One region of the Streptomyces sp. NPDC104367 genome, then DNA from elsewhere that is predicted to be linked to it. Evidence: riboswitches for the same ligand, from Rfam matches in the RefSeq annotation. Region 1 holds a riboswitch; each other region holds the start of a gene.

Region 1 (9,903 bases):
GCGGTGTCCTCGCCCTCAGAGCCGGCAACGCCGCCGAGGCCTTCGACGCCCTGCTCACCGCCGCCGTACGGCAGGAACGTTCCGCCGAGTCCGCGGAACTCCTCGCCCTCGCCACCGAGGCCGCCGTCTACACCGGCGACCTCAGACGCTGCCGCGAGGCCCACGTCATGGCCCACTGGCTCGGCCTCTCCCCGCCCGGCACCCTCGCCGGACTCGCCGCCGCCGTCGAGGGCCGCTACGACGACGCCCGCACCCTGCTCAAGAGCACCGCCGGCCGCTGCGGCCCCGGCGGCGACCCCGGGCTGCTGATCCACTCCGGGATGGCCGCGCTGATGCTCGGCGACCCCAACCGGGCCGTCACCGCCACCCTCCGGGCCGCCGCCTCCGCCCGTGCCCGGGGTGTCCCGGCCACCGCCGTCCAGGCCATGGAGTTCCGCGCCTACGCCGACTTCTGGACCGGCCGCACCCGGGCCGCCGAGGCCGCCACCCGCGAGGCCCTGCACCAGGCCCACGCCACCGGGCAGGACAACGGCGCCTGCCACCTGGAGGCCGCGCTCGCCATGTTCGCCGCCGTCACCGGCGACGAGGAGAGCTGCCGGGAGCGCGCGGCCGCCGTCCGCTCGTACGCCCTGGCACACGGACTCGGCCTGCCCGCCGCCCTCGCCCAGTGGGCGCTCGCCTTCCTCGACCTGAGCAACGGCCGCTTCCCGGCGGCGGCCGCCCGGCTGCGCGCCCTCGCCGGCTTCGGACCCGGGCACGGCCACCGGGCCATCCGGCACCTGGCCACCCCGCACTACGTCGAGGCCGCCGTCCGCACCGGCGACACCCGGGTGGCGCGCGCCGCCCACGCCGACTACGACCGCTGGGCCACCGCCGTCCGCAGCCCCGACGACCTCGCGCTCAGCGCCCGCTGCCGGGCCCTGCTCGCCCCCGGCACGGAGGCGGTCCCGCACTACCGGGCCGCACTCGACCTGCACGCCCGCGGCACCCGCGACTTCGAACGCGCCCGCACCGAGCTGCTGTTCGCGGGCGCGCTGCGCCGGCTGCGGCAGCGCACCGAGGCCCGTGACCGGCTGCACAGCGCCCTGGAGGCCTTCGACTCCTTCGGCGCCCCGCACTGCGCGGCCCAGGCCCGCGCCGAACTCCGCGCCCTGGGAACGCCGTTGGCCCCGACCGAGGGCACCGGTCCGGCCGCGGTCCTCACCGCGCAGCAGCTCATGGTCGCCCGGATGGCGGCCGAGGGCGCCACGAACCGGGAGATCGCCGACCGGCTCAACCTCAGCCCGCGCACCATCGACCACCACCTGCGCGGAGTCTTCGCCCGCCTGGGCATCCGGTCCCGCATCGAACTGGTACGCCTGCTGGGCGAGTTGCCGTAGGAGGGCCGGCCGGTGGTCGGGCGCGGCGGTGTGGGGGTCGTCCGCGCGGTTCCCCGCGCCCCTTCTTCTGGGGGCGCGGGGAACCGCACGACCAGCCACGACGGTGCCGCACCCGACCGGCCGGCCCCCCTAGCGCGCCTCCCGTGCCCGGAACGCCTCCGCGTCCCAGCTGCCGTCCAGGCGGGCCGACAGCCAACCCGGCGCCTGGGCGCGGAAGTCGGCGGGGGCGAGGGCGCCGGAACCGGCGGGCAGCGCGCCCAGCAGCGGCGCACCGGCCACCTCGGGCAGGTCGGCCACATTGCAGCGGGACGCCAGGTCCGGGGAGTCCGGCCAGCTGCCGATCACCAGCCCCAGCAACTCCAGCTCACGGAACCTCAGTTCACGGGCCGTCAGCTCGGTCGTGTTGAGGGTGCCGAGCCCGGCCGACGCCACCAGCAGCACCGGCGCGTTCAGTAGCCGGGCCGCGTCCGCCAGCGTGCCGCCCGCCGCGTCGAACCGGACCAGCAGCCCGCCCGCGCCCTCGACCAGCACCAGATCGTGGTCGGTGGCCAGCTTGGCGGCGGCCTCCGCCACGTCCTGCGGATGCACCGGCGCCAGCCCGGCCCGCCGCGCCGCCGTGCCCGGCGCCAGCGGCTCCGGGAACCGGGCGACCTCGACCGCCGTCACGGCGCCCGCCAGCCGCGCGACCTCGTCGGCGTCCCCGCGCTCGTCCGGCCGTACCCCCGTCTGCGCGGCCTTCAGGACCGCCACCGAGCGGCCCGCCGCGACCGCGGAGGCGGCGACCGCGGCGGTGGCGACCGTCTTGCCGACCTCCGTGCCCGTCCCCGTGATCACCAGGATCGGCATGTTCATCCCTCCCGCGCCGCGGCGCACACCGCACGCGCGATCCGTGCCACGTCCACGTCACCCGTGACGTACGGCGGCATCGTGTAGACCAGGTCGCGGAAGGGCCGCAGCCACACGCCCTCGCGCACCGCCGCCGCCGTGGCGGCCCGCATGTCCACCTCGTGGTCGAGCTGAACGACCCCGATGGCGCCGAGGACCCGGACGTCCCGGACCCCGGGCAGGTCCAGCGCGGGCGCCAGCCCGTCCCGCAGCCCCGACTCGATCCGCTTGACCTCGGCGAGCCAGTCCTGCCCGAGCAGCAGCCCGAGCGAGGCACAGGCCACCGACGCCGCCAGCGGGTTGCCCATGAACGTCGGCCCGTGGGCCAGCACCGGCACCTCGCCCCGCGAGATCCCCTCGGCCACCCGCGGTGTGCACAGCGTCGCCGCCATCGTCAGGTAACCGCCGGTCAGCGCCTTGCCCACGCACATCACGTCCGGGGTGACGGCCGCGTGGTCCGCCGCGAACAGCGCGCCCGTACGGCCGAAGCCGGTCGCGATCTCATCGAGGACCAGCAGCACGCCGTGCGCGTCGCAGGCCTCGCGCAGCACCCGCAGATAGGCGGGGGAGTGGAACCGCATCCCGCCCGCGCCCTGCACCACCGGCTCCACGATCACCGCGGCCAGCTCGTGCGCGTGCCGCTCGACCATGGACCGCAGATGGTCCGCGTACGACTCCTCGTACCCGGCCGGGGGAGCGTCCGCGAAGACCTGGCGCGGCAGCGCCCCGGACCACAGCTCGTGCATCCCGCCCTCGGGGTCGCACACCGACATCGGCTGCCAGGTGTCGCCGTGGTAGCCGCCGCGCCAGGTCAGCAGGCGCCGTTTCGCGGGCCGGCCGAGCGAACGCCAGTACTGCAGGCACATCTTCACGGCGACCTCGACCGAGACCGAGCCGGAGTCGGCGAGGAAGACATGCTCCAGACCGTCGGGAGACATGTCGACAAGGAGCTTCGCCAGCCGGACGGCGGGCTCGTGGGTGAGCCCGCCGAACATCACATGGCTCATCCGGCCGAGCTGCTCGCGCGCGGCCTCGTTGAGCACCGGGTGGTTGTAGCCGTGGATCGCCGACCACCACGACGACATGCCGTCGACCAGCTCGCCCGAGCCGTCCGCCAGCCGCAGCCGGACCCCGCTCGCCGACTCCACGACGAGCGGTTCGGCCCGGCCGGGCATCGGACCGTACGGATGCCAGACGTGCCGCCGGTCCAGCTCCAGCAGTTCGGGGACGCCCAGGTCAGGCATTGGGCGCGAGGTCCGTTCCGGCACCGCGGCGGCGGACGGCGACCAGGTCGGTGCGCGGCTCGGCGGCGGCGGTGGCCACGGCGGCCGAGTCGCGGACAGCGGCGCCCTCGTGGGAACCGCAGCCCGCTCCGCACCCGGCCCCGGCGTGCGCTCCGCACCCGGCGTCGGCGTTCCCGGCGTCCCCGGCGTGCGACCCGCAGACGGAGCCCGGGGCGTCGGCCCGGTGCCGCGGCAGCGTCACCTCGTCCGAGCCCTCCACCACGAACCCGGCGTCCGCGATCATCTCCAGGTCGGCCTGGCCGGCCTGGCCCTCGGTGGTGAGGTAGTCGCCGAGGAAGATCGAGTTGGCCAGGTGCAGCGCGAGCGGCTGCATGGTGCGCAGATGCACCTCGCGGCCGCCCGCGATCCGGACCTCGACGTCGGGGCAGACGAACCGCACCATCGCCAGGATGCGCAGGCAGCGCTGCGGGGTGAGGTTCCACTCCTTGGCCAGCGGCGTGCCCTCGACCGGGATCAGGAAGTTCACCGGCACCGAGTCCGGGTCCAGCTCGCGCAGCGAGAAGACCACGTCGACCAGGTCCTCGTCCGACTCGCCCATGCCGGCGATCAGGCCCGAACAGGCCGACAGACCCGCCGCGTGCGCCTTGTTGACCGTGTCCACCCGATCGGCGTACGTGTGCGTGGTCGTGATGTCCCCGTACGTCCCCTCGGACGTGTTGAGGTTGTGGTTGTAGGCGTCCGCGCCCGCCTCGCGCAGCCGCTCGGCCTGGCCGTCGGAGAGCAGACCGAGACAGGCGCACACCTCGACGCCCTCGTTCTGCTCCTTGATCGCCTTGATGGTGCCGGCGACCCGGTCCACGTCCCGGTCGGTCGGGCCGCGCCCGGAGGCCACCAGGCAGACCCGCTTGGCGCCCCCGGCGAGCCCCGCGGCGGCCGCCCTGGAGGCCTCGTCGGGTTTCAGCCAGCTGTACTTGAGGATGCCGGTCGAGGAGCCCAGCCGCTGCGAGCAGTAGGAGCAGTCCTCCGGGCACAGGCCCGACTTGAGGTTGACCAGGTAGTTGAGTTTCACGCGCCGGCCGAACCACTGCCGGCGCACCTTGCCGGCCGCGGCCACCACGTCGAGCACGTCGTCGTCCGAGGTCGCCAGCACGGCGAGCGCTTCCTCGCGGGTCGGCAGCTCGCGCCGAAGCCCCTTGTCCACCAGCGTGTTCAGCAGGTCCATGAGAGCCGATCCTGTACTACGAGGCTGCCCCGGGCCAAGGAGAGTTCGCACAACCCTGGCAGATCGACATGTGGGTATCACCACACAGTGGGTGCCCGACGGTCCCGCTAGGGTCTGTTCATTGCCTACAAAATCACCGGAGGGGTCATGGCGTTCGGCTGGATCGACGAACAGGCGGAGCTGCGCCGCCGCGCCGGACTCGAACGGACCCTGCGCCCCCGTCCCGCCGATTCGCCGCTGCTGGACCTCGCGAGCAACGACTACCTGGGCCTGGCCGGCCATCCCGAGGTCGCCGAGGGCGCCGCCGGGGCGGCCCGGACCTGGGGCGGCGGAGCCACCGGCTCCCGGCTGGTGACCGGCACGACCGAGCTCCACACCGAGCTGGAGCGCGAGCTGGCCGAATTCTGCGGGTTCGAGGCGGCCCTGGTCTTCTCCTCCGGCTACGCGGCCAACCTCGCCGCCGTCACCACGCTCGGCCCGCACGGCTCGCTGATCGTCTCCGACGCCCTCAACCACGCCTCCCTGATCGACGGCTGCCGGCTGGCCCGGGGCACCACCCAGGTCGTCGGGCACGCCGACCCGGACGCGGTGCGCAAGGCGCTCGGCACCCACGAGGGGCCCGCGGTGGTCGTCTCCGACACGGTGTTCTCCGTCGACGGCGACGCGACCCCGCTCGCCGCCCTGGCCGGGGCGTGCCGGGAGCACGGCGCCGGGCTCCTCGTCGACGACGCGCACGGGCTCGGCGTCCTCGGGGACGGCGGGCGGGGGGCGCCGTTCGCGGCCGGGCTGGCCGGTGCCGACGACGTGGTGGCGACCGTGACCCTGTCCAAGTCGCTGGGCAGTCAGGGCGGGGCCGTGCTGGGTCCGGCCCGGGTGGTCGACCATCTGGTCAACGCGGCCCGCACCTTCATCTTCGACACCGGTCTGGCCCCCGCGGCGGCGGGGGCGGCGCTGGCGGCCCTGCGGCTGCTGCGGCGCGAGCCCGGGCGCGCGGCCCGGGCCCGCGAGGTGGCCGCCGAGCTGCACGCACGGCTGACCGCCGCGGGTCTGGAAGCGGTACGGCCGGACGCCGCGGTGGTCTCCGTGCGGGCACCGTCCCCGGAGCGGGCCGTGCGATGGGCGGCCGACTGCCGGACGGCAGGTCTGGCCGTGGGCTGTTTCCGTCCGCCTTCCGTGCCGGACGGAGTCTCACGGCTCAGGCTGACCGCCCGGGCCGACCTCTCCGGGGCCGAGATCGAACGCGCTGTACGGGTGATCGGCGAGACACGACCATGAGTCGGCGTGACACGGCCGGGTGCCGCTCGCGGGTGGATACGGGTGCGGTTCCGCGCTGATCAGTCGGTGAACACGGCCAGGAAACCCGTCCAGCTCTCGGGGGAGAAGAGCAGCGCGGGTCCGGCCGGGTCCTTGGAGTCACGCACGGCGAGCAGTCCGGCGGGCGCACCGGAGTGCGGCCGTGCGGTCTCCACGCAGTTGTTCGCTCCGGTGCTGTGACTGCTGCGCAGCCACCGCACGCCGAGCAGATCGGTACTGGAAGGAACGTGCCGAGGCAGTGCAGTCATGGTGCCTCCTTACGTGCCGTCACTTATCCCGGCGATGAAATCCAACGAGTCCTCGGGCGAAAGCGCGTGGATCTGAAGGGTGTCGAAGGCCTCCGCATAGGCCTGGAGGTCTTCTTTCCGCTCCAGGTAGAGGCTACTCGTCAACTGGTCGAGAACAACCACATCCAGATCAGAAGTGCTCGGAAATGAGAAGATTACGAAAGGGCCGGTGATGCCGATATGCGCACCGGCCTGGAACGGCAGCACCTGGATCCGCACCTGGGGCAGCCTCGCCGCCTCCATCAGCCGGTGCAGCTGGCGGGCCATCACCCCCGGGCCGCCGACCTCACGGCGCAGCACCGCCTCGTCCAGGACCGCGCTCAGCCGCAGCGGCGGATCGTTGCGCAGCACGTCCTGCCTGGCCAGGCGCACTTCCACCAGGGTGTCCAGCGCCTCGTCGTCGAGTCCCTCGGCGGCCACCCGGGTGACGGCCCGCGCGTACTCGGACGTCTGCAACAGCCCCGGTACCACCGAGGTCTCCAGCGTGCGCATCGCGCTCGCCTGCGACTCCAGGCTGATGAAGTCCCGGTAGGCGGGCGGCAGCACCCCGCGGTAGGCGTGCCACCAGTGGTGCCGTCCGGCCGTGTCCTCCGACCCCGCCAGCACCAGCAGCAACTCGCGCAACTGCCCCTCGGTCACGCCGTAGGCGTCCAGGAGTAACCGCACATCGGCCGGTTTCACACCGCTGGCGCCGGTCTCTATCCGGCTCACCTTCGACTGGTGCCAGCCCACCAGACGGGCGGCCTCACCGCTCGTGAGACCCGCACCGGTGCGCAGCATGCGCAGTTCGGCGCCCAGTTTTCGGCGGCGTACCGCGGGACCGTTCTGCATGGGCTACTCCTTACTCCTTCCGGGCCGCCCAAATACGGTCTGGGGTCGCAGAGTTCACCGCTTCGAGCGACAGATATATGCACATCTTGGTGGATCGCTCCCCGTGACCGGCCCGGTAATGGCAGTCTGGCGAAGAAGCACCAGTCCGGGACCGTACTCGAACCATCCGCACCGTGTCGGACTACGGTCCCGAGGAAAGGGACGACGTCGCCATGGCAGACCATCTGGAAGCATCCGTCACTCTGCCGAGCGATCCCGCCTCGGTCTCCACGGCCCGCTCCTATGTGCTGGACACCCTCGCGGAGTGGGGACTGCCACCGCAGACGGAGACCGCGGACACCATCCGCCTCATCGTCTCGGAACTCGCCACCAACGCCGTACAGCACACCTTCGGACAGTCACCCACCTTCACGGTGGACATCGCCCTCGACCGCGACGAACACCTCCACATCGGCGTCACGGACAGTCACCCCCGCTTCCCCAGGAGACTTCCCGCCGCGGTCCAGCAGGACAACGGGCGCGGCATGGTCATCATCCGCTGGCTCACCGCCGAGTGCGGCGGCAGACTCCGGGTCCGCCCGACCCGGGAGGGCGGCAAGACCGTCTCCATCGAACTGCCCTGGACGGTGCCGGCCGGCACCGTGACCGCGGCCGGCCAGCAGGAACCGTAGCCCCGAGTCCCCGCCGGCCGGCACCCGGTCGCCGGGTCAGCTCACCCGGCCGTACCAGACGCTCCTGGTCCAGATCTTCTGCAGCTTCACCACGTCCCCGGTCTTCGGGGCGTGCCAGATCTTTCCCTTCCCGGCGTAGATGCCGACGTGGTACACGCTGGAACCCGAGTGGAAGAAGACCAGGTCCCCGGCCTTGCGGTGGCCGGCCGAGATGTGACGGGTCTTGTTGTACTGCTGGGCCGCCGTACGCGGCAGGCTCTTGCCCGCCTTCTTGAACGAGTACAGCGTCAGCCCGGAGCAGTCGAACCGGTTCGGTCCGCTGGCGCCCCACCTGTAGGGTGACCCCTTCTTCGAGGCGGCGACCTGAAGCGCCTTCGTCGCCATCGTGGCGGCCGAGGCCTCGGAGGCGACACCCGGGATCACGATCGAGCCGCCGACGGCGGCGATCGTCAGCGCCGAGGCCGTACCGGCCCTGGCCATGAGCGACGGGACACGATTGAGCGCAGTCATGCGCAACCCTTCGTCAGCCGCCTGTGAAGGATGACCTGTCGGATTCGGGCTGGCGAAGTTGCCCGGCCGCTGACGCGGCTTCACCCCAAGGGCTGCTCGGCCCGGTCATGGCGCGACCGTTCCGGCGACCCGTCTTGCTCGGGTCCTCCACTCCTGCCGATGCACTTCTGTCGACGGGTCAATCCGGGCGGCGGCAGGACTCGGCGTCCGCCCGGACCGCCCCGCCGCTGTGGCGGGGGCTTGTCGTCAGACAGGGATCTTCACTCACGTGTGTCCGAAAATCCCAATGGAATCGGGGATTTGTGGGGTTACTCACCACCCACCCGTTCGGGTGGACAATGCTCTGTTCGACTCAACGCCAACTGCCCTGCGTAGCCCCGGACCTGCGCGAAAGCACTCCAGGGGCTCCCTCGGACCCGCACGTCGAGCGGGTCCGCCGGTCAGGTAAAACCACGCCGCGCTCCGCTGAACGGGGGTAACCCCGTTGGGTCGTTTCGACTCCGGCCCGGACGCGGCCTCGACGGCCGGGCCCGCGGCCTGCGCGCGTCAGCGTACGCAGTCGGGCGGGAGCGCGACGCGAGCGGTCCGGCGCTCACCGTCGAGCACCCGCAACGCCCGTGCCAGCGTGTCCCCGTGCAGCTCCGTCTCGCCCCTGCCGTGCATCAGGGCCAGCGCGTCACGCAGCTCGGAAGCGGCGCGCACCAGCGCCTGCGCGGCGCGCAGGCCACGATACGTGTCCTCGTTCTGCGCCGGGTTGATACGGCCCAGCAGATCGACCACGTCCAGATAACGGTCGATCAACTCGCCCTCGGCGCGGGTGAGCGCGGGCAGCGGCGGAAGTTCCGGTGGCAGCATCGGCGGCTCACCCCGCGTCCGGCAGGCCGAGCGAGCCCCTGCGCTCGGGCATGACCAGGTCCACCAGCCCGTACGCCAGCGCCTGCCGGGCGTCCAGGACCAGGTCCCGCTCCATGTCCTCGCGCACCTGCTCCGGGGTGCGCCCGGTGTGCCGGACGAGCATCTCCTCCATCAGGGTACGGACCCGTTCCAACTCCGCCGCCCGGATGGCCAGATCACTCGGCCGGCCCCGCACCGGTTCCGGCAGGGACGGCTGCTGGAGGAGAATGCGCGCCCCCGGCAGCGCGGACCGCTTGCCCGGGGTGCCGGCCGCGAGCAGGACCGCCGCCGACGCCCCGGCCTGGCCCAGGCAGACCGTGGCCACGTCACAGGTGACGTACCGGACCGTGTCGTAGATCGCCGTCATCGCGCTGAACGACCCGCCCGGCGAATTGACGTAGAGCGAGATGTCCTGCTCCGGGGCGGTGTGCTCCAGGTACATCAGCTGGGCCGTCACATCGTTCGCGGAGACCTCGTCCACGGGCGTGCCGAGGAACACGATCCGGTTCTCCAGCAGCTTCGAGTACGGATCCAGCGTGCGTTGCGCGGCACCGGTGCGTTCGGTGAACTCGGGCAGCACATAGCGGGCGGACGGTCGGGTCATGACGTACCCCTCCTGGCGACTGACGCGTGTCGGGCCGGTCTCTCCGTAAAAAATGTACAGGA
Region 2 (9,903 bases), on a different contig from region 1:
GGCTGCCAGCGCAGCTGGTTCATCAGCTGGCGGGTGGCCGGGTTGCGGACCGTGTAGCCGGGCAGGCCGTGCGCGCCGGGCGGCAGGCCGGTGCCGACGGAGGCGAGCGAGGTCGCGGTGGTCGCCGGGTAGCCGGCGGTGATCGGCCGTCCCGTGCCGCCGCGCGAGCTGCCGAGCAGCGAGGTCAGGAAGGGCGCCTCGGCCGGGTGGGCCTTGATCTGCTCCCAGCCCAGCCCGTCGATCAGGAAGACGCAGTTACGGTCGGCGGCGGTCAGTTCCGTGATCGACGCGGTCATGCCGGGTACGGCCATGCCCGCGGCCAGGGTGGGCAGCAGGTCGGCGAGGGAGCCGCTGCCGTACTCGGGCAGCGGCGCGGAGCCGAGGGCGAGGGGTTCGGGGTGGTCCCAGGCGGCGTACGCCATCAGCGCGTGACGTCCGCGGTCGCCTCGGAGATGGCCTGGGCGAAGACGAGCGCCTGGCGCACCGTCTCCGGGCCGTCCCCGGCCTCGCTGACGCGCAGGCTGAGGTCGTCGGCGGTGGAGCTGCCCGTGTAGCCGTGGTCGGCCTCGCAGTTGGGGTCGCCGCAGGCGGCGGGCTCCAGGTCGATGCGGGAGACGGCGCCCCAGCCGATGGTCAGCACGATCTCGCGGGGCAGGGTGCCCGGGGTGTACTGCTCGGGGTTGGCGACGACCCGGCTGACCACGACCGACGAGATCCGGCCGAGCTTGACCGACTCGGTCGAGGTGGTGGCGTACGGCGTCGGGGAGGTGCTGTCGGCGGCCTGCTCGTCGGTGTGGCTGACGATGAAGCGGTTGCCGGTGAGGACGAGCACGGTCACGTGCCGCCGCACCTCGTTCTGGTCGAACGTGGTCTCCTGGTGGACCAGGTACGACCGGATCGGCTCCCCGCCCACAGCGGCCTCCACCGCCTCGGCCACGAGGGCCGGGTAGTAGCCGCTGCGCTCGATCGCGACGCGCAGCCCCTGGGTCGTCGTACTGGTCTTGGCCATGGCGTCCATCTTAATCCGTGGTCAAGGGGGCCCGGGCCAGGAGCGGGCACCCACCTCGAACGCCGTCGGCCGCGGCGGACGTTCGTCTCAGTAGGCGGGCAGGGTCCGCGGGCCCAGGTCGTCACGGGCCGGCGGGGGCGCGAGGCGGACGGTGGCACCGAGGACGCTCACGCCGCGCGGGGCGACCACGACCGGTTCCAGCGTGACCGCGACCACCTCGGGGTGGTCGTCGACCAGCCGGGAGACCCGCAGCAGCAGCTCCTCCAGAGCGGGCGTGTCCACGGGGGCGGCCCCGCGCCAGCCGAACAGCAGGGGCGCGGTCCGGATCGACCGCAGCAGCGAGGTCGCGTCCCGGTCGGTGACCGGAACCAGCCGGTGCGCCATGTCGCCGAGCAGCTGCGAGGCGGCCCCGGCGAGCCCGAACGACAGCACGGCCCCGGCCGCCGGGTCGATCACGGCCCGTACGACGGTGTCGACGCCCCGGGGCGCCATCCGCTGCACCACCGGGCGCAGTTCCTGGGGCGGCCCGAACAGCTCCGACAACTCGGCGTACGCGCGGCGCAGTTGCTCCTCGTCGGCCAGGTCGAGGCGGACGCCGCCCAGGTCGGCGCGGTGCCGCAGATGAGGTGCGGTGGCCTTGAGGGCGACGGGGTAGCCGAGGTCGCGGGCGGCTTCCACGGCGGCGTCGGGGGTGCGGGCGGGCAGCGCGCGGTGCACGTCGATGCCGTACCTGCCGAGCAGCGCGCAGGTCTCCTCGACGCCGAGGGTGAGCCCCTCACCCCGCTCCAGCAGGGAGCCGATCAGCTCCGCGGCCCCCTTCTCGTCGATGTCCTCGTACTCCGGCACCTTCCCGGGCTCGGCCGCCTCCCGCCGCCACTGCCCGTACCTCACCGCCTCGGCGAGGGCGCGGACGGCGCGCTCGGCGGCGGGGTAGGCGGGGATGAGGCGGGAGCAGGGGTGGACAGGGGAGGGCTTCGCGGTTCCGGTGCCGGCGGCGGGCGGTGCCTGGGCGGGTCCCGCCGCCGGGGCGGGGCGAGGGGGGTCACCCCGTTCGGGCGAGGCGGGGAGCGGGGGGAGCTGGGCGCCGCCTCCGGTGGCGGGTGCCGTCGCGCCCGCCTGCGGTGCGGTACGGCCCGCGGCAGACAGCGCCTCCGCGAGCCCGCCGAGCTCCACGTGCACCACGAGGACCGGCTTGCCCGGGACCCGCTCCGCGGCCGACCGCAGCGCCTCCGCCAGTTCCGCGTCCCCGACCGGGCCCTCCCCGATCGCCGGTATGGCCGTCACGATCACCGCGTCGCAGGAGTCGTCCGCGAGCGCGGCGGCCAGCGCGCCGTGGAACTCCTGCGCGGTCGCCCCCGTCGTCAGGTCCAGCGGCGGCGCGGGCCGCAGCCCCTCGGCCAGGCACCGGTCGTACGTCAGCAGCCCCAGCGACTCCGAGTTGCCGAGGATCGTCACGCGCGGCCCGGCCGGCAGCGGCTGGCGCGCGAGCAGCAGCCCCGCGTCGACCAGCTCGGTGATGGTGTCGACGCGGATCACCCCGGCCTGCCGCAGCAGCGCGGACACCGTGGCGTGCGGCAGCCGCGTCGCCCGTACCGCGTGCCCCTGCGGCGCGGACCCGGCGCCCTGCACGACGACCAGGGGCTTGGCCGCCGCCGTCCGCCGCGCGAGGCGCGTGAACTTGCGCGGGTTGCCGATGGACTCCAGGTACATGAGGACGACGTCGGTCTCGGGGTCGTCGTACCAGTACTGGAGGACGTCGTTGCCGGAGACGTCCGCGCGGTTGCCCGACGAGACGAACGTGGACACGCCCGTGGTCCCGGTGACGCCGCCGCCCCGCCGGTGCAGCCGGGACAGCAGGGCGATCCCGATGGCGCCGGACTGGGCGAACAGGCCGATGCGGCCGGGGCGCGGCATCTCGGGCGCGAGGGAGGCGTTCAGCCGGACGTCGGCGGCGGTGTTGATGACGCCGAAGGCGTTGGGGCCGATGATCCGCATGCCGTACGTGCGCGCGTGCCGGACCAGTTCGCGCTGGCGCTCGCGGCCGTCCGGGCCGCTCTCGGCGTATCCGGCGGACAGGACGACGAGCCCCTGGACGCCGTGCTCGCCGCAGTCCGTGACGACGGAGGGGACGTGCTCGGCGGGGACGGCGACCACGGCGAGGTCGACCGGTCCGTCGATGTCCCGCACGGAGCGGTGCGCGGGCACCCCGTCGACCTCCTTGAGGTCCTGCGGGAAGGCCCGGTTCACGGCGTGCAGGCGGCCGGTGAAGCCGGCGTCCCGGAGGTTGCCGAGGACGCTGCGGCCGACGCCGCCGGGCGCGCGGCCGACGCCAACCACCGCGACCGCGCCGGGGGCGAGCAGCCGTCGTACCGAGCGGGCCTCCGCGCGCTGTTCGCGGGCGCGCTGGACCGCGAGGGAGCGGTCGGTGGGCTCCAGGTCGAACTCCAGCCGGACCACGCCGTCCTCGAAGCTGCGCTGCTGGGTGTAGCCGGCGTCCGTGAACACCTTGATCATCTTGGAGTTGGCGGGCAGCACCTCGGCGGCGAACCGGCGGATGCCGCGCTCGCGCGCGACGGCGGCGATGTGCTCCAGGAGAGCGGAGGCGACACCGCGGCCCTGGTGGGCGTCCTGGACGAGGAAGGCGACCTCGGCCTCGTCGGCGGGGGCCGACGCGGGCATGCCGTCGGCGCCAATGCGGTCATAGCGTACGGTGGCGATGAACTCGCCGCCGATGGTGGCCGCGAGTCCCACCCTGTCCACAAAGTCGTGGTGCGTGAAGCGGTGGACGTCCTTGGCGGAGAGCCTGGGGTAGGGCGCGAAGAAGCGGTAGTACTTCGACTCGTCCGAGACCTGCTCGTAGAAGCTGACCAGGCGGTCGGCGTCATCGACGGTGATGGGCCGGACGCGCGCGGTGCCACCGTCGCGCAGTACCACGTCCGCCTCCCAGTGGGCGGGGTACTCGTGCCGGTCCTGCCGGTCCGCCGGGGTCTGCATGGGCCCCAGAGTACGGCTCGCGTCCGACAACGGCGCGAGGCAGTCTGTGGAGGACGGAAGTCGGGCCGAGGCCGCGGTCCGACGACACACCCGGAGGGCATCCGTGTCCGCTCCGGGGATGCTTCACGTTATGGGAAACTGGTCTAGACAACCCTGAAAACCGAAGGGCAGCATCACATGGCTGAGCGCCGCGTCAACGTCGGCTGGGCCGAGGGCCTCCACGCCCGCCCCGCTTCCATCTTCGTCCGAGCCGCCACGGCCGCAGGCGTCCCGGTGACGATCGCCAAGGCCGGGGGCAACCCTGTCAACGCGGCCTCCATGCTGGCTGTCCTGGGCCTGGGCGCCCAGGGCGGCGAGGAGATCGTCCTCGCCTCCGACGCCGAGGGCTCCGACGCCGCCCTCGACCGCCTGGCCAAGCTGGTCGCCGAGGGTCTCGAGGAGCTCCCCGAGACCGTCTGAGCGACACAGCGCCGCCCGCACGTCAGGGCCGAGGCCGCGCCGCACCCGAACGGGGCGGCGCGGCCTCGCCGTTTTCCGCCCCGGAAATTTGCCCCGCCTCGGCTCCGGCGTGCGCGGCGAGGCGTTCCGCACGCCCCGCACCATTTGCACCAGGCACACCAATAGCGCGCCACCGGAAATTCCCGGCGCGCGCGAATAAGGGCAGCGGAAATACGGCTCCGCTGAATAACATCTCTTTGTATACGGCGCTCGTGTTAATGCCGCAGGCCCGACATGTTTACGGGAGGTTGCGAAGTCCTCACACCGTTCGCCCGGTCGGCCCCGCCCGAGAACCGCAGCCGGTGGGCGGCCGTCACGCGCTCGGTGTGCAGCGCGGTGATCGCCCGTGCGCGCTCGCCGTCGCCGCGCGCCACCGCGTCCACGATGGCGCCGTGCTCGGCCCAGGACTCCACGGGGTTGGCGGGCGCGTCGGCCGCGTACATCCAGGCGATCTTGTGCCGCAGCTGGGTGAGGGTCGAGGTCAGGGCGTGGCTGCCGGAGGCCTGGGCGAGCGTCTCGTGGAACCAGCCGCCCAGCGAGCGCAGATCCTCGCTGTTGCCCCTGCGGGACCGCTCCTGGCCCAGCCTGACCAGCCCGCGCAGCACCTTGAGGTGGGCCTCGGTGCGCCGCTGGGCGGCCCGTGCGGCGCCCAGCGGCTCCAGGAGCATCCGCATCTCCAGCAGGTCGGCCGCCTCCTGCTCGGTCGGCTCGGCGACGCACGCGCCCGCGTGCCGGCGCGTCACCACGAAGCCCTCGGCCTCCAGGGTGCGCAGGGCCTCGCGGACGGGGACGCGCGAGACGCCGTAGCGGCGGGCCAGCAGTTCCTCGGTGAGCCGGCCGCCTCGCTCGTAGACACCCGCGACGATGTCGTCCCGGATCGCCGTGCATACCGAGTGCGCCGGAATACGCATGACCGACCTCCGCCTTAATCCCCGAGAAAAGCCGCCGAGTGGCGTCCGTTCCGTGACTCTATTGCAATGAGCCGGAATTTCCGACGGGGGGCCGGAATCCAGGGATATATTTTGGACAGCGGGGGCACGAAAACGGCGAAAGCCCCGGCTCGGGAGCCGGGGCTTGTGAAGATCTGGCCGTATGTCGTCAGACGTTCACACCGTGCTTGCGGAGGTAGGCGACCGGGTCGACGTCGGAGCCGTACTCCGCGGTCGTACGGGCCTCGAAGTGGAGGTGTGGGCCCGTCACGTTGCCGGTGGCGCCGGAGAGGCCGATCTGCTGGCCCGGGGTGACCTGCTGGCCCACCGAGACGCCGATGGACGACAGGTGGCCGTACTGGGTGTACATGCCGTCGGCCATCTTGATGACGATCTGGTTGCCGTACGCCCCGCCCCAGCCGGTGGAGACGACCGTGCCGGTGCCGACGGCGTGCACGGCCGTGCCGGTGGCGGCGTGGAAGTCGATGCCGGTGTGGGTGCCGGAGGACCACAGGGAGCCGCCGGTCTTGTAGCCGGTGGAGACGTAGGAGCCCGAGATCGGTGCGACGAAGGCGTTGAGGCGCTCGCGCTCGGCCGCCCGGGCGGCGCGCGCCTTGGCCTCGTGCGCCTCCTTCGCCCTGGCCGCGGCCTCCTTGCGGGCGGCCTCCAGGGCCGCCTCGCGCTCGGCCTCGGCCTTCTGCGTGACGGCCTGGGCGTCGATCTGCTCGACCACCGAGTCGCTGACCGTGATGACCGGGGTGAGGCCGGTCTGCTCGACGGAGTTCTCGGCGGCGAGGGCCGGGGCCGCGGAGACGGTGCCGATGACACCGGTGGTGGTGAGGGCCGCGATGCCGGCGGCCTGCGCGCCGGTGCGCTTCACCCGGCCGGGACGACGGTGCTTCCCGGAGGCGCACATGAACGCCATGTAGAGGCTGGTCCTTTCCTTCCCTCTCGCCTACCGGGTTAGCTGACGGGTTCGGAGCAGGAAGGTCTCCTACGGACCCCCTCGCGGCTCGCGCGGGCGCCCGATTCACCCCAGGGACGTGTGGGTCCCCGGCTCCCCTGGCTCGCGCCGTACGGGGACTCGGCGATGACTGTCCGGTGCCGCGGTTGCGGCGCACTGCATGACGGACAGCCCGGAAGAACCTACGAGGGCGCGCTTTCCATACCCAAACGGATCCGGGTTTTTGTAGCGCATCCCACAGGGCAGACAGGCAACCTCCGCCCCAATTCGGACATTCGGCGGCCCTGGTGACATCCCGGTCACCAGGGCCGCTCCACGCGCGTGTGCCGCCCGCCCGGTTACTCGGCGGCGACGACCGTGACTTCGCCGATCCCGAGCGCCTCGACGGGCTCCTTGATCTGCGCCGCGTCCCCGACGAGGACGGTCACCAGCCGGTCCACCGAGAAGGCGTTGACCACGGCCGCGGTGGCCTCCACGGTGCCGGTGGCGGCGAGCTGCCGGTAGAGGGTCGCCTGGAAGTCGTCGGGCAGGTGCTGCTCGACCTGGTCGGCCAGGGTGCCCGCGACGGCGGCCGCCGTCTCGTACTTGAGCGGCGCCACACCGACCAGGTTCTGCACGGCGATGTCGCGCTCGGCGTCGGTGAGGCCCTCGGCGGCGAGGGTGCGCAGCACCGTCCACAGGTCCTGGAGCGCGGGACCGGTGTTCGGGGTGTCCACGGAGCCGCTGATGGCCAGCAGGGAGGCGCCGCTGCCGTCGGGGGCGGAGCGCAGCACCTGCCCGAAGGAGCGGACGCCGTAGGTGTAGCCCTTCTCCTCGCGCAGGACGCGGTCCAGGCGGGAGGTGAGGGTGCCGCCCAGGCAGTAGGTGCCGAGCACCTGGGCGGGCCAGACGCGGTCGTGCCGGTCGGGGCCGACGCGGCCGATGAGCAGCTGCGTCTGGACGGCTCCGGGACGGTCCACGACGACGACCCGGCCGGTGTCGTCGGCGGTGACCGGCGGGACCGGCCGGGGCTCGGCGGTGGTGCCGCGCCAGGCGCCCAGGGTCTCGCCGAGCAGTTCGTCGAGGTCGATGCCGGTGAGGTCGCCGACGACGACCGCGGTGGCGGTCGCGGGGCGGACGTGCCGGTCGTAGAACGCGCGGACGGCGGCCGCGTCGATCTTCTCGACCGTCTCCTCGGTGCCCTGGCGGGGGCGGGACATCCGCGCGGTGGCCGGGAACAGCTCCTTGTAGAGCTGCTTGGCGGCCCGGCGGCTGGGGTTGGCCTGCTCGTGCGGGATCTCGTCGAGGCGGTTGCGGACCAGCCGCTCGACCTCGCTGTCGGCGAACGCGGGCGCCCGCAGCGCGTCGGAGAGCAGTCCGAGGCCCTTGGCCAGACGGGAGGCCGGGACCTCCAGGCTGACGCGGACGCAGGGGTGGTCGGCGTGGGCGTCGAGGGTGGCGCCGGCGCGCTCCAGTTCGGCGGCGAACTCCTCGGCGGAGTGCTTGTCGGTGCCCTCCGAGAACGCGCGCGCCATGATGGTGGCGACGCCGTCCAGGCCGGCCGGTTCGGCGTCCAGGGGCGCGTCCACCAGCACCTCGACGGCGACGACCTGCTGGCCGGGGCGGTGGCAGCGGAGCACGGTCAGGCCGTTGTCCAGGGTGCCGCGCTCGGGCGCGGGGAAGGCCCAGGGCCTGGCGTCGCCCGGCTGGGGCTGCGGGTGGAAGTCCATGCTGGCGAGCTCGGTCACTTGGCCGTCTCCTCGTCGTTGTCGCCGGCTTCGACCGTGGCCTCGGCCTCGGGGTCCTCGGGCACGTCGGCGTCCGGGGCCGTCTCCGGGGACTTGGGTTCGTAGACGAGCACCGCGCGGTTGTCGGGGCGCAGCCGCGCCTTGGCGATCTCCTGGACCTCCTCGGGGGTGACCGTCAGGACGCGCTGGACGGCGGTCAGGGCGAGCTGCGGGTCGCCGAACAGGACGGCGAAGCGGCACAGTTCGTCGGCGCGGCCCGCGACGGTGCCGAGCCGGTCCAGCCACTCGCGCTCCAACTGGGCCTGGGCGCGCTCCATCTCCTCGGGCGTGGGGCCCTCCTCGGCGAACCGGGCGAGCTCCTCGTCGATGGCGGTCTCGATGACCGGCACCTCGACATCACCGGAGGTCTTCACGTCCAGCCAGCCCAGGGAGGGCGCGCCGGCCAGGCGCAGCAGGCCGAAGCCGGCCGCGACGGCCGTACGGTCGCGCCGCACCAGGCGGTTGTAGAGCCGGGAGGACTCGCCGCCGCCGAGGACGGTGAGGGCGAGGTCGGCCGCGTCGGACGCGCGCGTGCCGTCCTCCGGGAGCCGGTAGGCGGCCATCAGCGCCCGCGCGGGGACCTCCTCCACGACGACCTCGCGCAGCTGCCCTCCCATGGTCTCGGGCAGCGAGCCGTCGCGCGGGGCGGGCTTGCCGTCGTGCGCCGGGATGGAGCCGAAGTACTTCTCGACCCAGGCCAGCGCCTGCTGCGGGTCGATGTCGCCGACGACCGACAGGACGGCGTTGTTGGGCGCGTAGTACGTCCGGAAGAACGCGCGGGCGTCCTCCAGGGTGGCCGCGTCCAGGTCGGCCATCGAGCCGATCGGCGTGTGGTGGTAGGGGTGGCCCTCCGGATAGGCGAGGGCGGTCAGCTTCTCGAACGCGGTGCCGTAGGGCACGTTGTCGTAGCGCTGGCGGCGCTCGTTCTTGACGACGTCGCGCTGGTTCTCCATCGACTCGTCGTCCAGGGCGGCGAGCAGGGAGCCCATCCGGTCGGCCTCCAGCCAGAGGGCGAGCTCCAGCTGGTGGGCGGGCATGGTCTCGAAGTAGTTGGTGCGCTCGAAGCTGGTGGTGCCGTTGAGCGAACCGCCGGCGCCCTGCACCAGCTCGAAGTGGCCGTTGCCCTTGACCTGGGCGGAGCCCTGGAACATCAGGTGCTCGAAAAGGTGAGCCAGGCCGGTGCGGCCCTTGACTTCGTGCCGGGAACCGACGTCGTACCAGAGGCAGACCGCCGCGACCGGGGTCAGGTGGTCCTCGGAGAGCACCACGCGCAGACCGTTGGCCAAGCGGTGCTCGGTCGCTGTCAGGCCTCCGGAGCCTGTCTCGGCCGTGGTCGTGTGACCCATGGGCATGTACGTCCCTTCGCTCGCGGAAGCGGTCTCGAACCGCGGTTTTTCTGCCGGTCCTGCCACTGTATGCAAGCGTGCGGGGACCCGGCGAAGTTCCCGCACGACATACGCCCAGAGCGGATCGCGTAGCCTGCGTCCCACCCGTTCCCGAACGCCTCATCGGCACCGGGGCGGGCCGCGGAGACCGGGTCCTGGCCCGGGTTGTCAGTGTCGCGGTCCACAATGGTCCGCGTCAGATCCCTTCACGCTTGAGCAAGGAGCCGGCAGCGATGGCCCGCCGCAGCACGAAGACCCCGCCGCCCGACGACTCGTTCGAGGAGAGAATCCTCGATATCGACGTCGTGGACGAGATGCGCGGCTCCTACCTCGAGTACGCGTACTCGGTGATCTACTC
Region 3 (9,903 bases), on a different contig from region 1:
GCGCCGATGTCCTTGAAGCCGTCGAAGTAGCCGGTGTCGCCGCTGTGGTAGATCCGGTGCTCCTCGCCGGCCACGACCCAGGACGCCCACAGAGTGTGCTGGGTGTTGCGCAGGCCCCGGCCGCAGAAGTGGCGGGCGGGGGTGGCCGTCAGGGTGAGTCCGCCGACCTTCGTCTCCTCGTGCCAGTCCAGCTCGCGCAGCCGGTCGGCGGAGACGCCCCAGTGTTCGAGGTGGGCGCCGACGCCGAGCGGTACGGCGAAGAGGGTGTCCGTGCCCGCGAGCGCCTTGATGGTGGGCAGGTCGAGGTGGTCGTAGTGGTCGTGGGAGATGACCACCACGTCGACCGGGCCGAGCGCGGCCAGCGGAACCGGCACCGGGTGCAGCCGCCGGGGACCGGCGAACGGGAACGGGGAGCAGCGCTCGCCCCAGACGGGGTCGAACAGGACGCGGTGGCCGTCGATCTCCGCGAGCACGCTGGAGTGGCCCGTCCAGGTCAGCCGCAGGCCGCCGGCGGCGGGCCGGGCGAGGTCGGCGACGGTGGTGGGGTGCACCGGCACGGTGCCCGCGGGGGCCCGGCGCAGGCGCTGCTCCTTCTCGAAGTAGAGCCTGGCGAAGGACAGCATCGAACCGGAGGGCCGCATCCGGGTGGTGCCGCCGGGATTCCGGAAGACACCGTCCTTGAAGTGCGGCGAGCCCTGGATGCGGGCCAGGCGCTCGCCGGCGGGGTCCGCGCCGAAGGCGGCGGGCCGCAGTGCGCGGAGCCCGGTGCTCAGGGAACTCGAACCGGTCACGGTACCTCCAGAGGTGTCGCCGAGGTCCTCCATTATGGTCGGCCCCTGCGGCGATCGGCGTTGACACCCGGCCACCCACCTCCAGATACTGACCCACTGTTCAGTAAGACGCGCCCTGTCCGGCACGCCGCCGCTCAGCGCCCTCCTGCGAGGAGACCGCATGACCAGCCCCCTGATGTCCCTCGTGTGGACCGACCACGTCACCGGCCGCCGGGGCTTCCTGGTCGTCGACCGGCTGGTGCGGGGCGTGGCCAGCGGGGGGCTGCGGATGCGGCCGGGCTGCACCCTGGAGGAGGTCGCAGGACTCGCCCGCGGGATGACTATGAAGGAGGCCCTGCACTACAACCCCGGGGGCCGGTACGTCCCGCTGGGCGGCGCCAAGGGCGGCATCGACTGCGATCCGCAGGACCCGGGGTCGTACCCGCTGCTGGTCCGCTACCTGCGCGCCATGCGGCCGTACATCGAGAGCTTCTGGACCACCGGCGAGGATCTGGGGCTCACCCAGGACCTGGTGGACCGGGCGGCGGCCGAGGCGGGGCTGGTCTCGTCGATCCAGGCGGTGTATCCGCTGCTGGACGACGAGACGGCGGCCCGGCGGCGGCTGGCGGAGGCCTTCGCGGCCGACGTCGACGGCATCGGGCTGGACGGGCTGGTCGGCGGCTGCGGGGTCGCCGAGGCGGCGCTGACCGCGCTGGACCGGGCGGGCGTGCCCTACCCGGGGACGCGGGTGGCCGTGCAGGGGCTGGGCACGATGGGCGGGGCCACGGCGCGGTTCCTGGCCCGCGCGGGGCTCACCGTGGTGGCCGTCGCCGACGTCAAGGGGACGGTCGCCAACCCGGCGGGCCTGGACGTCGAGGCGCTGCTGCGGTCGCGGGACGCCTACGGCACCGTCGACCGCGCGGTACTGCGCCCCGGTGACCGGGAACTGCCGGGCGAGGCCTGGCTGTCGGCCGGCGCGGAGGTGCTGGTGCCGGCCGCGGTGTCGTACGCGCTGGACACCGGGAACGAGCACCTGGTGACGGCCCGCTGGGTCGTGGAGGCGGCCAACATGCCCGTGCTGCCCGAGGCGGAGGAGCGGCTCGCCGCGCGCGGGGTGACGGTGCTGCCGGACGTGGTGGTCAACTCGGGGACCAACGCCTGGTGGTGGTGGACCCTGTTCGGCGACATCGGCCCGGACCCGGCCGAGGCGTTCGCCCACACCCGGCGTTCCATGCGGGCCCTGGTGGAGCTGATGCTCGACCGCGCGGCGGCGGACGGCACGACGCCGCGGGCCGCCGCGCACGCCCTGGTGACCGACCGGCTGCCGGTGATCGCGGACCGGTTCGGCTGGTACCGGTGAGGCCGGGCGCTCAGCGGCGCCCGAGCACGAGGGCGAGCAGCAGGGCGGGCAGCGCGGCGAGGGCGGCGCCGGACCAGCCGAGGGTGTCGAGCAGCGGCGCGGCCACGGCGCTGCCGACGGCGCCGACGGTGAAGTAGACGACGAGGTAGACACTGCTCAGGCTGCCGGAGCGGGCCGGGTCGAGGGCGATGACGCGGCTCTGGTTGGCGGCCTGGGCGGCGAAGCAGCCGGCGTCGAAGACGGCGAGACCGAGGGCGGTGACCGGCGGGCTGTCCAGGCCGGTGGCGAGCAGGGCCGTACCGGCCGCGGCGGCGAGCAGGGCGGCGGTGATCACGGTGGCCGGGCCGTACCGGTCGGTGAGGCGTCCGGTGAGCGGGAGCACGGCGAAGCCGAGCAGCCCGGCCAGGCTGTAGAGGCCGATGGCGGTGGGGCCCAGGGAGTGCGGCGGCTGGGCCAGGGCCAGGGTGAGAGCGATCCAGACGAGGTTGAAGGCGAAGTACCACAGGGCGCCGGTGGCCACCGCGCGGCGCAGCCGTGCGTGCCGGCACAGCAGCCGGGGCAGCTCGGCGAGGGTCCGCAGGTAGCCGGTCCGGGCCCGCGGCCGCTGCCGGGGCAGCAGGGCGGCGGCCGCGAGCGCGCCGAGCAGGGCGACGGCGGCGAAGACCAGCAGCATCCGCCGCCAGCCGAGGGCGTCGGTGAGCGCGCCTCCCACGAGTCTGCTGAGCAGGATGCCGGCCGACATGCCGGCGGCCACGACGGCGACCCCGGTTCCGGCGCGTCCGGGCGGGGCGTGGCGGCCCGCGATGTTGCTCGCCTGGGCCGCGACGCCCGCGGCGGCGCCGATCAGCAGGTAGGCGGCCAGCAGCGCGGCGGGGCCGGGCACGGCGGCGGCCAGGGCGAGGGCGGCGGCCAGGGCGGTCAGCTGCGCGGCGACCAGGCGGTTGGGGGCGATGTGGTCGGCGAGCGGGAGCAGCAGCGCGAAGCCGGTCGTGCAGCCGGCGAGCGCCGCGGTCGGCACCAGGCCGATCAGCGAGAGCGGGACGTCCAGGTCGGCGGCGACCGCGGTGAGCGCGGGCTGCACGGCGTAGTTGTTCGCGATCGCCGTACCGGCGATCAGGGCCAGCAGGAACGTGCCGCCTCGGGACAGCGGCCGGCTCACGGCCGTATGTCGCGGGTGAGGACGACGGCGTAACGGCACTCGGAATCGCCCGCGTTGACGAAGACGCGCTCGGCGGGCGCGCCGAGTTCGATGGTGTCGCCGGCGTCGAGTTCGTGGACGGTGTCGCCGTCGTGGAAGGTCAGCCGGCCGTCGAGGACCCAGACGATCTGGCGTACGAAGGCGAAGGCGGCGGCCGGATACGGCACCCGGGCGCCGGCCGGCAGCCGGATCTCGGCGATCTCCGCCGGGAAGCGCGGGCCGGTGATCTGGCGGCGCCGGTAGCCGGTGCCGGGGTCGCGCCACTCGGCCGCGTCGGCGGCGCGCCGCACCCCCGGGGCGGCGGCCGGGTCGGGGGCGCCGGCCGGGTCCGCCGGGTCCTCGGGGGCGCCCTCCGCCAGGGCGAGCAGGGAGGCGACGCTCAGCTGGAAGGCGGCGGACAGCTTGCCGAGGACGACGGCGGTGGGGCTGCTCTCGCCGCGCTCGATCCGGCTGATCATCGCCGGGGAGACACCGGAGGCGTCCGCGAGCTGCGCCAGGGTCCAGCGGCGGCACTCGCGTTCGACACGGACACGGGCGGCGATCCGCCGCACCAGCGGGTCCGCCGGTGGTTCTACTATGTTGGACATGAATCCAATATACGAGAGACGCGTGGTGGCCGTGCGCCCGGCCCGGCCCGGCGACGGGGAGGCGGTCCGCGCGATCCGCAACCACGCGATCGAGCACTCGACGGCCCTGTGGACCGAGACCCCGCAGTCCCCCGCCGAGGGGGCGGCCTGGTTCGCCGCGCACCTAGCGCGCGGCTCGGCGCTCGTGGCCGAACTGGCCGACGCGCCGGGCGAGGTGGCCGGGTTCGCCGCCTGGGGGCCCTGGCGCGAGCTGGACGGCTACCGGCACACGGTGGAGAACTCGGTCTACGTACGCGAGGACAGGCAGGGGCTCGGCATCGGCTCCGCGCTGCTGGGCGCCCTCGTGACCGCGGCGCGCGAGGCCGGCCACCATGTGATGATCGCCGGCATCGAGTCCGGGAACGCCTCGTCGATCCGGCTGCACGAGCGGTTCGGCTTCGAGCACGCCGGCACGGTCCGGGAGGTGGGCATCAAGTTCGGGCGCTGGCTTGATCTGACGATCATGCGGCTGCCGCTGGCCTGAGACGCCGGCGCGGGTGCTCTGGCGACCGATTAGGGTGACCGCGTGGCGAGAGTGCGGTTGAGCGTGGCCGAGCGGCGGGAGGAACTGCTGCGGGCCGCCATCGAACAGATCGAGGCGCGGGGCGTGGCGGCGGTGCGGATCGCCGACGTGGCCTCGGCCCTCGGGGTGAGCAACGCACTGGTGCTGTACCACTTCTCGACGAAGGAGAAGCTGGTCTCCGCCGCCTTCGCGTATGCCGCCGAGGACGACCTGGCGCATCTGCGCAAGCTGCTGGGCCGCCGGACGACCGCGTTGCGCAGGCTGCGGGCGGCGGTGCGCTGGTACGCGCCGACCGGGCAGGCCAAGGGCTGGCGCCTGTGGATCGAGGGCTGGGCGGTGTCGCTGCGCGAACCCGCGCTGCGGGACGTCACCAGGGAGCTGGACCAGCAGTGGAAGGCGGCGCTCGCCGAGGTCGTCGCCGAAGGGGTGGCGGCGGGCGAGTTCCGGTGCCCCGACCCGGCGGCCGCGGCCCTGCGGCTGACCGCCCTGCTGGACGGGCTGGCCGTCCAGCTCACCTCGTACCCGGGGTCCGTGGCGCGCTCGCGGGCGCAGGAGTGGGTCGACGAGGCGCTGGCCCGCGAACTGGGCCTGCCCGAGGAGCGTTGAGGGGCGGCCCGCGGTGAGGCCACCCCTCGCACCGTGCCCCGCGCGCCTCAGGCCACGGAGGCGATCCGCATCTTGATGTCGTCCGGGGAGAGCGCCCCCTTGGCCGTCACATGGTCGCCGGACGACTCGCCGCGCAGCCGCCGGCCGATCCACGGGACCAGGTACTCGCGGGCCCAGTGCACGTCGTCGCGGCGGACCTCCAGGGTGCCGCGCGGCGGCAGCGGCGGCCAGGGCTGGTCCGGGTCGGCCGGTACGTCGACGCCGAGCACCTGACCGGCGCGCAGCGCCACGCGCGTGTGCCCCTCGGGGGACAGGTGCAGCCGGTCGCCGTCCCAGGCCCGCCGGTCCTGCACCGTCTTCAGCGACCACAGGTCCAGGACCGGGCAGTCGTACCGGTCGGCGATGGCCCGCACATGTCCGTTGTACGTGGCGATCTTGCCGCGCAGATGCTTGAGGACGGGCACGCCCCGGGTGTCGAAGCCGGTGGTCACCATCACCGTGCCGACGGCCTCGGTGAGTCGGGCGACGGTCCGCTCGAACCGCTCGGCCACCTCGTCGGGGTCGGTGCCGGGCCGGATGATGTCGTTGCCGCCCGCGCAGAAGGAGATCAGGTCCGGGGCGAGCGCCAGGGCCTGGGGCACCTGGTCCGCCACGACCTGGTCGAGCAGCTTCCCGCGCACGGCGAGGTTGGTGTAGTCGAAGTCGCCCTCGGGCCGTCGGTCCGACAGCAGTACCGCGAACCGGTCGGCCCAGCCGACGAAGGCCCCGTCCGGGCCGGGGTCGCCGACGCCCTCGGTGAAGCTGTCCCCCACCGCCACGTACGACCCGATCACTGATGCATTGTCACTCTTCGAATCGTCTGCCACATCGGAACATGATTCACCTTCGACTGTGACCTACGCGACCGTAATAAGGGGTTGACGAACGGTGAGATAAGACACTTCTAAATACTTTGCCAAGCTTGGAATAAGGGTCTGATCAGGGGCGTTGAAGGGGCAATCCCCAGACCCGGAAGTCGCTGATCCGGAAGTGGCTCCAGGTGGTGCGGAACGCGAAGTGCCCACCCGTGTAAGGCTCCGGGTCGGTGTAGTCGAACACCAGCCGGCCGTTGTTCCACCAGCGGACCACCGGGCCGTCGGAGACGATCCGGACCCGGTTGGGTTCGTTCGCGACGAGCAGGGGCTCGGTGTAGTCGTAGATCAGCGGCCGCACGCCGGGTTCGCCGACGTAGCGGCGCAGCCGGGTGGTGGTGTTGTAGTTGGCGCCGTAGCCGGCGTAGTACGTGGTGAGGTAGTCGTAGTCGGCGAGCGCGCCGCTGCGCGGGGTGGCGAACAGGTCGTTGGGGGAGCGGACGTCGGTGGCGTTCCAGAAGTTGTTGAGGTCCGAGACGCGGTCGTAGGCGCCGCCCGCCGACACCGGGGTCGCGGTGTACTCCAGGACGTACGGCCCTTCGAGGCGGCGCCGGAACCAGACGGTCGCGCCGGCGGGCACGTCGACCTCCAGGACTCCGCGGGACGCGGTGACCGTGCCGCCCCGCTCCAGTTCCACGAACCACTGGCCGAGGCCGTGGCGGAAGTCGTCCCGGGCGATCGGGCGGCGGTGCCGGGGGGCGGCGCTCGCGGCCGCGGCGGGGGCCAGGGCCGCGAGGGCGGCTCCGGCGGCCAGGGCTCCGAGGGCACGGCGGGTGGTCGTCATGGGGCGGGTTCCTCCGGTACGGCGGGGCGTGAGAAAGCGCTTGCGCCTGACGGGGATCACTGTGCCGCCGCACCGGCCCGGCTGTCGATGCCCCGGGGGTGCCCGCCACAGGAAAGCAACACGCCGAAGGCCGGACCCGGGGATCGGGGGTCCGGCCTTCGCGTGTGTGCCCGGCCAGGGGGCCGGGGAGCTCCTCGGGTCAGCCGACGGCGAGGCCCTTCGAGCGGAGGTAGGCGACCGGGTCCACGTCCGAGCCGTAGTCGGGGGTGGTCCGGATCTCGAAGTGGAGGTGCGGGCCGGTCACGTTGCCGGTGGCGCCGGAGAGGCCGACCCGCTGTCCCGCCGTCACGGTCTGGCCGGCCGAGACGGAGAGGGCGGAGAGGTGGCCGTACTGGGCGTAGTGGCCGTCCGCGAGCCGGATGACGACCTGGTTGCCGTAGGCGCCGCCCCAGCCGGCCGTGACGACCGTGCCGGAGCCGACGGCCTTGACCGGGGTGCCGGTCGGGACGACGAAGTCGACGCCGGTGTGGTAGCCGCTGGACCACATGCCGCCGGACACGTGGTAGCCGGTGCCGACGGTGGCGCCGCCGACCGGGAGGGTGAAGCCGGAGGCGGTCGCCGCCGAAGCGGCCGGGGAGGAGGCGGTGTTCGAGGAGGACGCGGCGCCGGAGTCCGCGGCGCCGCTCGACTCCTCGGTGGCGTTCGACTTCGCGGCGTCCGGGGCCGTGGTGGCGCGGCCGCCGAGCGAGAGCTTGAGGCCGGGGTGGATCAGCGAGGGGTTGTCGCCGACGGCCTGCCGGTTGTCGGCGTAGATCCGCTGCCAGCCGCCGCGCACGTCGTGGTCGCGGGCGATCTTCGACAGGTAGTCGCCGGGCACCACGGTGTACGTGCGGTGCACGGAGCCCGCGGCGGCGGACCCCTCGGCGGCCGCCTGGGTCACGGCCGTCGTCCCGGCGGTCGCGAGCGCTCGCGCCGCCGTTCCGGAGACGGACTGCGAAGTGGCCGCGTGGGCGCCGGTGGCCCCCATGAGCGGCAGGGCCAGCGCGGCACCACCGGTTCCGGCGACGGCCATCGAGCGGGTGAGACGCTGGGACTTGGGGCGGCGGTGCTTACCCTTCGCGGGCATGACGCATTCCTCTCCGGCGCCTGCGAGGTGAGCTGTCGGGTTCGGGCTGGAGCTGCCCGGCCACGCGCGAGGCATGGCTGCACCCCTGGCCGTCCCGGGAACCGGAACAGGCGGTCGTACCTGGTGGGTCCCCCGCTCCTGCCGGGCACGGGTGAGTGTGTGGGGACTCCGGACGGCGGCAGGATTCGGCGTTCCGTCCGGATGCGTGGCGAACGTAAGCGAGCGGGACGCGCCCGGACAAGCGGCCGCTTCCCTGCGTCCGGGTTTCGCTTGATCCGTTACCGGAATTCCCGGTCACCCTCCGTGAATTCGATCGACGCCGGCCTTTCAATCCCCCTGAAAAGCATCCGAATTACGTGAGCGTGACGCGCGACGGACGGTCACGAATATGACGCTCCTCACGCACGTCACGCCACGTCCCCCTATTCCAGAGCGAGTTGTAACCAAGCAGCCAATTCGGGCAGAAGGTTCAGATGCGGCACAGTCGGAGAACCGTCGCATCCAGGTCGCCATGCAGTCCGGTGCGCAGTCCGTGGTGCAACAGAACCGCCCCTCGGTGCACTTCGCCCGTTTCGCGGCATTCGTACGACGCCGCCGGGTCGAGCCCCCGCAGCCGCAGCGCCGGGGCCGGCTCGCCGTAGCTCTGCGCCTGGAGCCAGGCGAGGACGACGCTCTCGTCGCCGAGTGTGTACTGCACCGCGCTGAGCCCACCGGTCGGCGGCCGCAGCCGGTACTGGTCGCCGCGCTGCACCAGCGGCCGGATCTCCTTGTAGAGCTCCACCCAGCGGCCGGCCTCGGCGAGCTCCTCCTCGGTCCACCGCGAGAGGTCGCCGCCGACGCCGAGCGCCCCGGCCATGGAGCTGACGAAACGGAAACGCAGGCTGCTGACCCGGCCGTTGAGCTGGTGGTTCGGGCTGTCGGTGACCCAGGCGGACATCACCCGGGCGGGGTGGATCTGGCTGAAGCCGTGCTGGATGGCGAGCCGGTCCAGCGGGTCGGTGTTGTCGGAGGTCCACACCTCGTCGGTGCGGCTCATGATCCCGAGGTCGATACGGCCGCCGCCGCCCGAACAGGACTCGACGGCCACGCCCGGGTGGGCCGCGCGGAGCCGGTCGAGCAGGGCGTACAGCCCGCGGACGTGGTCGACCCACAGGCGCTGCGGGTAGGGCTCGCCGGGCCAGCCCGCGTCGGTGAAGCAGCGGTTGAAGTCCCACTTGAGGTAGTCGATCGGGGCGCCGGACAGGAGGCCGTCGAGCTGCTCCCAGAGGTACTCCCGGACGTCCTCGCGGGCGAGGTTGAGGACGAGCTGGTTGCGCAGCTCCGTCCGCCTGCGGCCCTGCTGGTACTGGACCCAGTCGGGGTGCGCGCGGTACAGCTCGCTGTCCGGGTTGACCATCTCCGGCTCGACCCAGACGCCGAACCGCATGCCGAGGTCGTGCACATGGTCGGCGAGGGGCTTGAGGCCGTTCGGGAAGCGGTCGGGGTTGGGGGTCCAGTCTCCGAGGCCCGCGCGGTCGCTGGTGCGGGCGCCGAACCAGCCGTCGTCGACCACGAACAGCTCGACGCCGATGGCGGCGGCCCGCCGGGCGAGAACGCTCTGCTGCTCCTCGGAGATGTCGAAGGTGGTGGCCTCCCAGGAGTTGAACAGCACCGGCCGGTCCCGGTCGGCGTCCGGGACGACGTACGCGCGCTGGTAGGCGTGCCAGGTGCGGCTGGCGCCGCCGAAGCCGCCGTCGCTCCACAACCCGGCGAAGACCGGGCTGGTGTACGACTCGCCCTCGGCCAGCGTCAGCAGGCCGGAGTCGTCGTAGCCGGCGCCGCCGGTTATCTGCACGCGCGCGTCCGGGAGTTGGGCGACGGCGATGCGCCAGGAGCCGGACCAGCCGAGGGCGCAGCCCCAGACCTCGCCGCGCTCCTCGGTGGCGTCGGTGTCGAGGGCGACCCAGGGCAGGTGCTGGTGGCCGGTGTGGCCGCGGCGGCTGCCGATGACCTTCTCGCC

The links. A riboswitch is a leader RNA that binds a small molecule or an ion and turns the genes downstream of it on or off. The one in region 1 is predicted to bind cyclic di-AMP.
Region 2: linked by a shared signal. The riboswitch ahead of ACZ619_RS29765 (M23 family metallopeptidase) and the one ahead of ACZ619_RS20775 (C40 family peptidase) in region 1 are both predicted to bind cyclic di-AMP.
Region 3: linked by a shared signal. The riboswitch ahead of ACZ619_RS01500 (M23 family metallopeptidase) and the one ahead of ACZ619_RS20775 (C40 family peptidase) in region 1 are both predicted to bind cyclic di-AMP.

Annotation. Positions count from the first base shown of each region.
Region 1 covers NZ_JBVJND010000013.1:68,490-78,392, reverse strand. The annotation lists gene ACZ619_RS20815 (helix-turn-helix transcriptional regulator) at 1-1,379, shown strand, start outside; gene bioD (dethiobiotin synthase) at 1,509-2,225, opposite strand; gene ACZ619_RS20805 (adenosylmethionine--8-amino-7-oxononanoate transaminase) at 2,228-3,508, opposite strand; gene bioB (biotin synthase BioB) at 3,501-4,730, opposite strand; gene ACZ619_RS20795 (8-amino-7-oxononanoate synthase) at 4,878-6,005, shown strand; gene ACZ619_RS20790 (DUF397 domain-containing protein) at 6,065-6,292, opposite strand; gene ACZ619_RS20785 (helix-turn-helix domain-containing protein) at 6,302-7,162, opposite strand; gene ACZ619_RS20780 (ATP-binding protein) at 7,375-7,833, shown strand; gene ACZ619_RS20775 (C40 family peptidase) at 7,870-8,343, opposite strand; cyclic di-AMP (ydaO/yuaA leader) riboswitch at 8,347-8,526, opposite strand; gene ACZ619_RS20770 (hypothetical protein) at 8,890-9,198, opposite strand; gene ACZ619_RS20765 (ATP-dependent Clp protease proteolytic subunit) at 9,206-9,841, opposite strand.
Region 2 covers NZ_JBVJND010000022.1:134,448-144,350, reverse strand. The annotation lists gene ACZ619_RS29790 (alkaline phosphatase family protein) at 1-422, opposite strand, end outside; gene ACZ619_RS29785 (DUF5998 family protein) at 422-1,009, opposite strand; gene ACZ619_RS29780 (bifunctional acetate--CoA ligase family protein/GNAT family N-acetyltransferase) at 1,097-4,003, opposite strand; gene ACZ619_RS29775 (HPr family phosphocarrier protein) at 4,181-4,462, shown strand; gene ACZ619_RS29770 (GntR family transcriptional regulator) at 4,717-5,412, opposite strand; gene ACZ619_RS29765 (M23 family metallopeptidase) at 5,600-6,355, opposite strand; cyclic di-AMP (ydaO/yuaA leader) riboswitch at 6,368-6,530, opposite strand; gene ACZ619_RS29760 (M16 family metallopeptidase) at 6,733-8,121, opposite strand; gene ACZ619_RS29755 (M16 family metallopeptidase) at 8,118-9,512, opposite strand; gene ACZ619_RS29750 (DNA gyrase/topoisomerase IV subunit A) at 9,779-9,903, shown strand, end outside.
Region 3 covers NZ_JBVJND010000001.1:324,265-334,167, forward strand. The annotation lists gene ACZ619_RS01460 (MBL fold metallo-hydrolase) at 1-824, opposite strand, end outside; gene ACZ619_RS01465 (Glu/Leu/Phe/Val dehydrogenase dimerization domain-containing protein) at 952-2,130, shown strand; gene ACZ619_RS01470 (MFS transporter) at 2,141-3,289, opposite strand; gene ACZ619_RS01475 (helix-turn-helix domain-containing protein) at 3,286-3,915, opposite strand; gene ACZ619_RS01480 (GNAT family N-acetyltransferase) at 3,914-4,438, shown strand; gene ACZ619_RS01485 (TetR/AcrR family transcriptional regulator) at 4,481-5,083, shown strand; gene ACZ619_RS01490 (SGNH/GDSL hydrolase family protein) at 5,131-5,916, opposite strand; gene ACZ619_RS01495 (DUF6250 domain-containing protein) at 6,062-6,778, opposite strand; gene ACZ619_RS01500 (M23 family metallopeptidase) at 6,978-7,904, opposite strand; cyclic di-AMP (ydaO/yuaA leader) riboswitch at 7,909-8,068, opposite strand; gene ACZ619_RS01505 (alpha-galactosidase) at 8,374-9,903, opposite strand, start outside.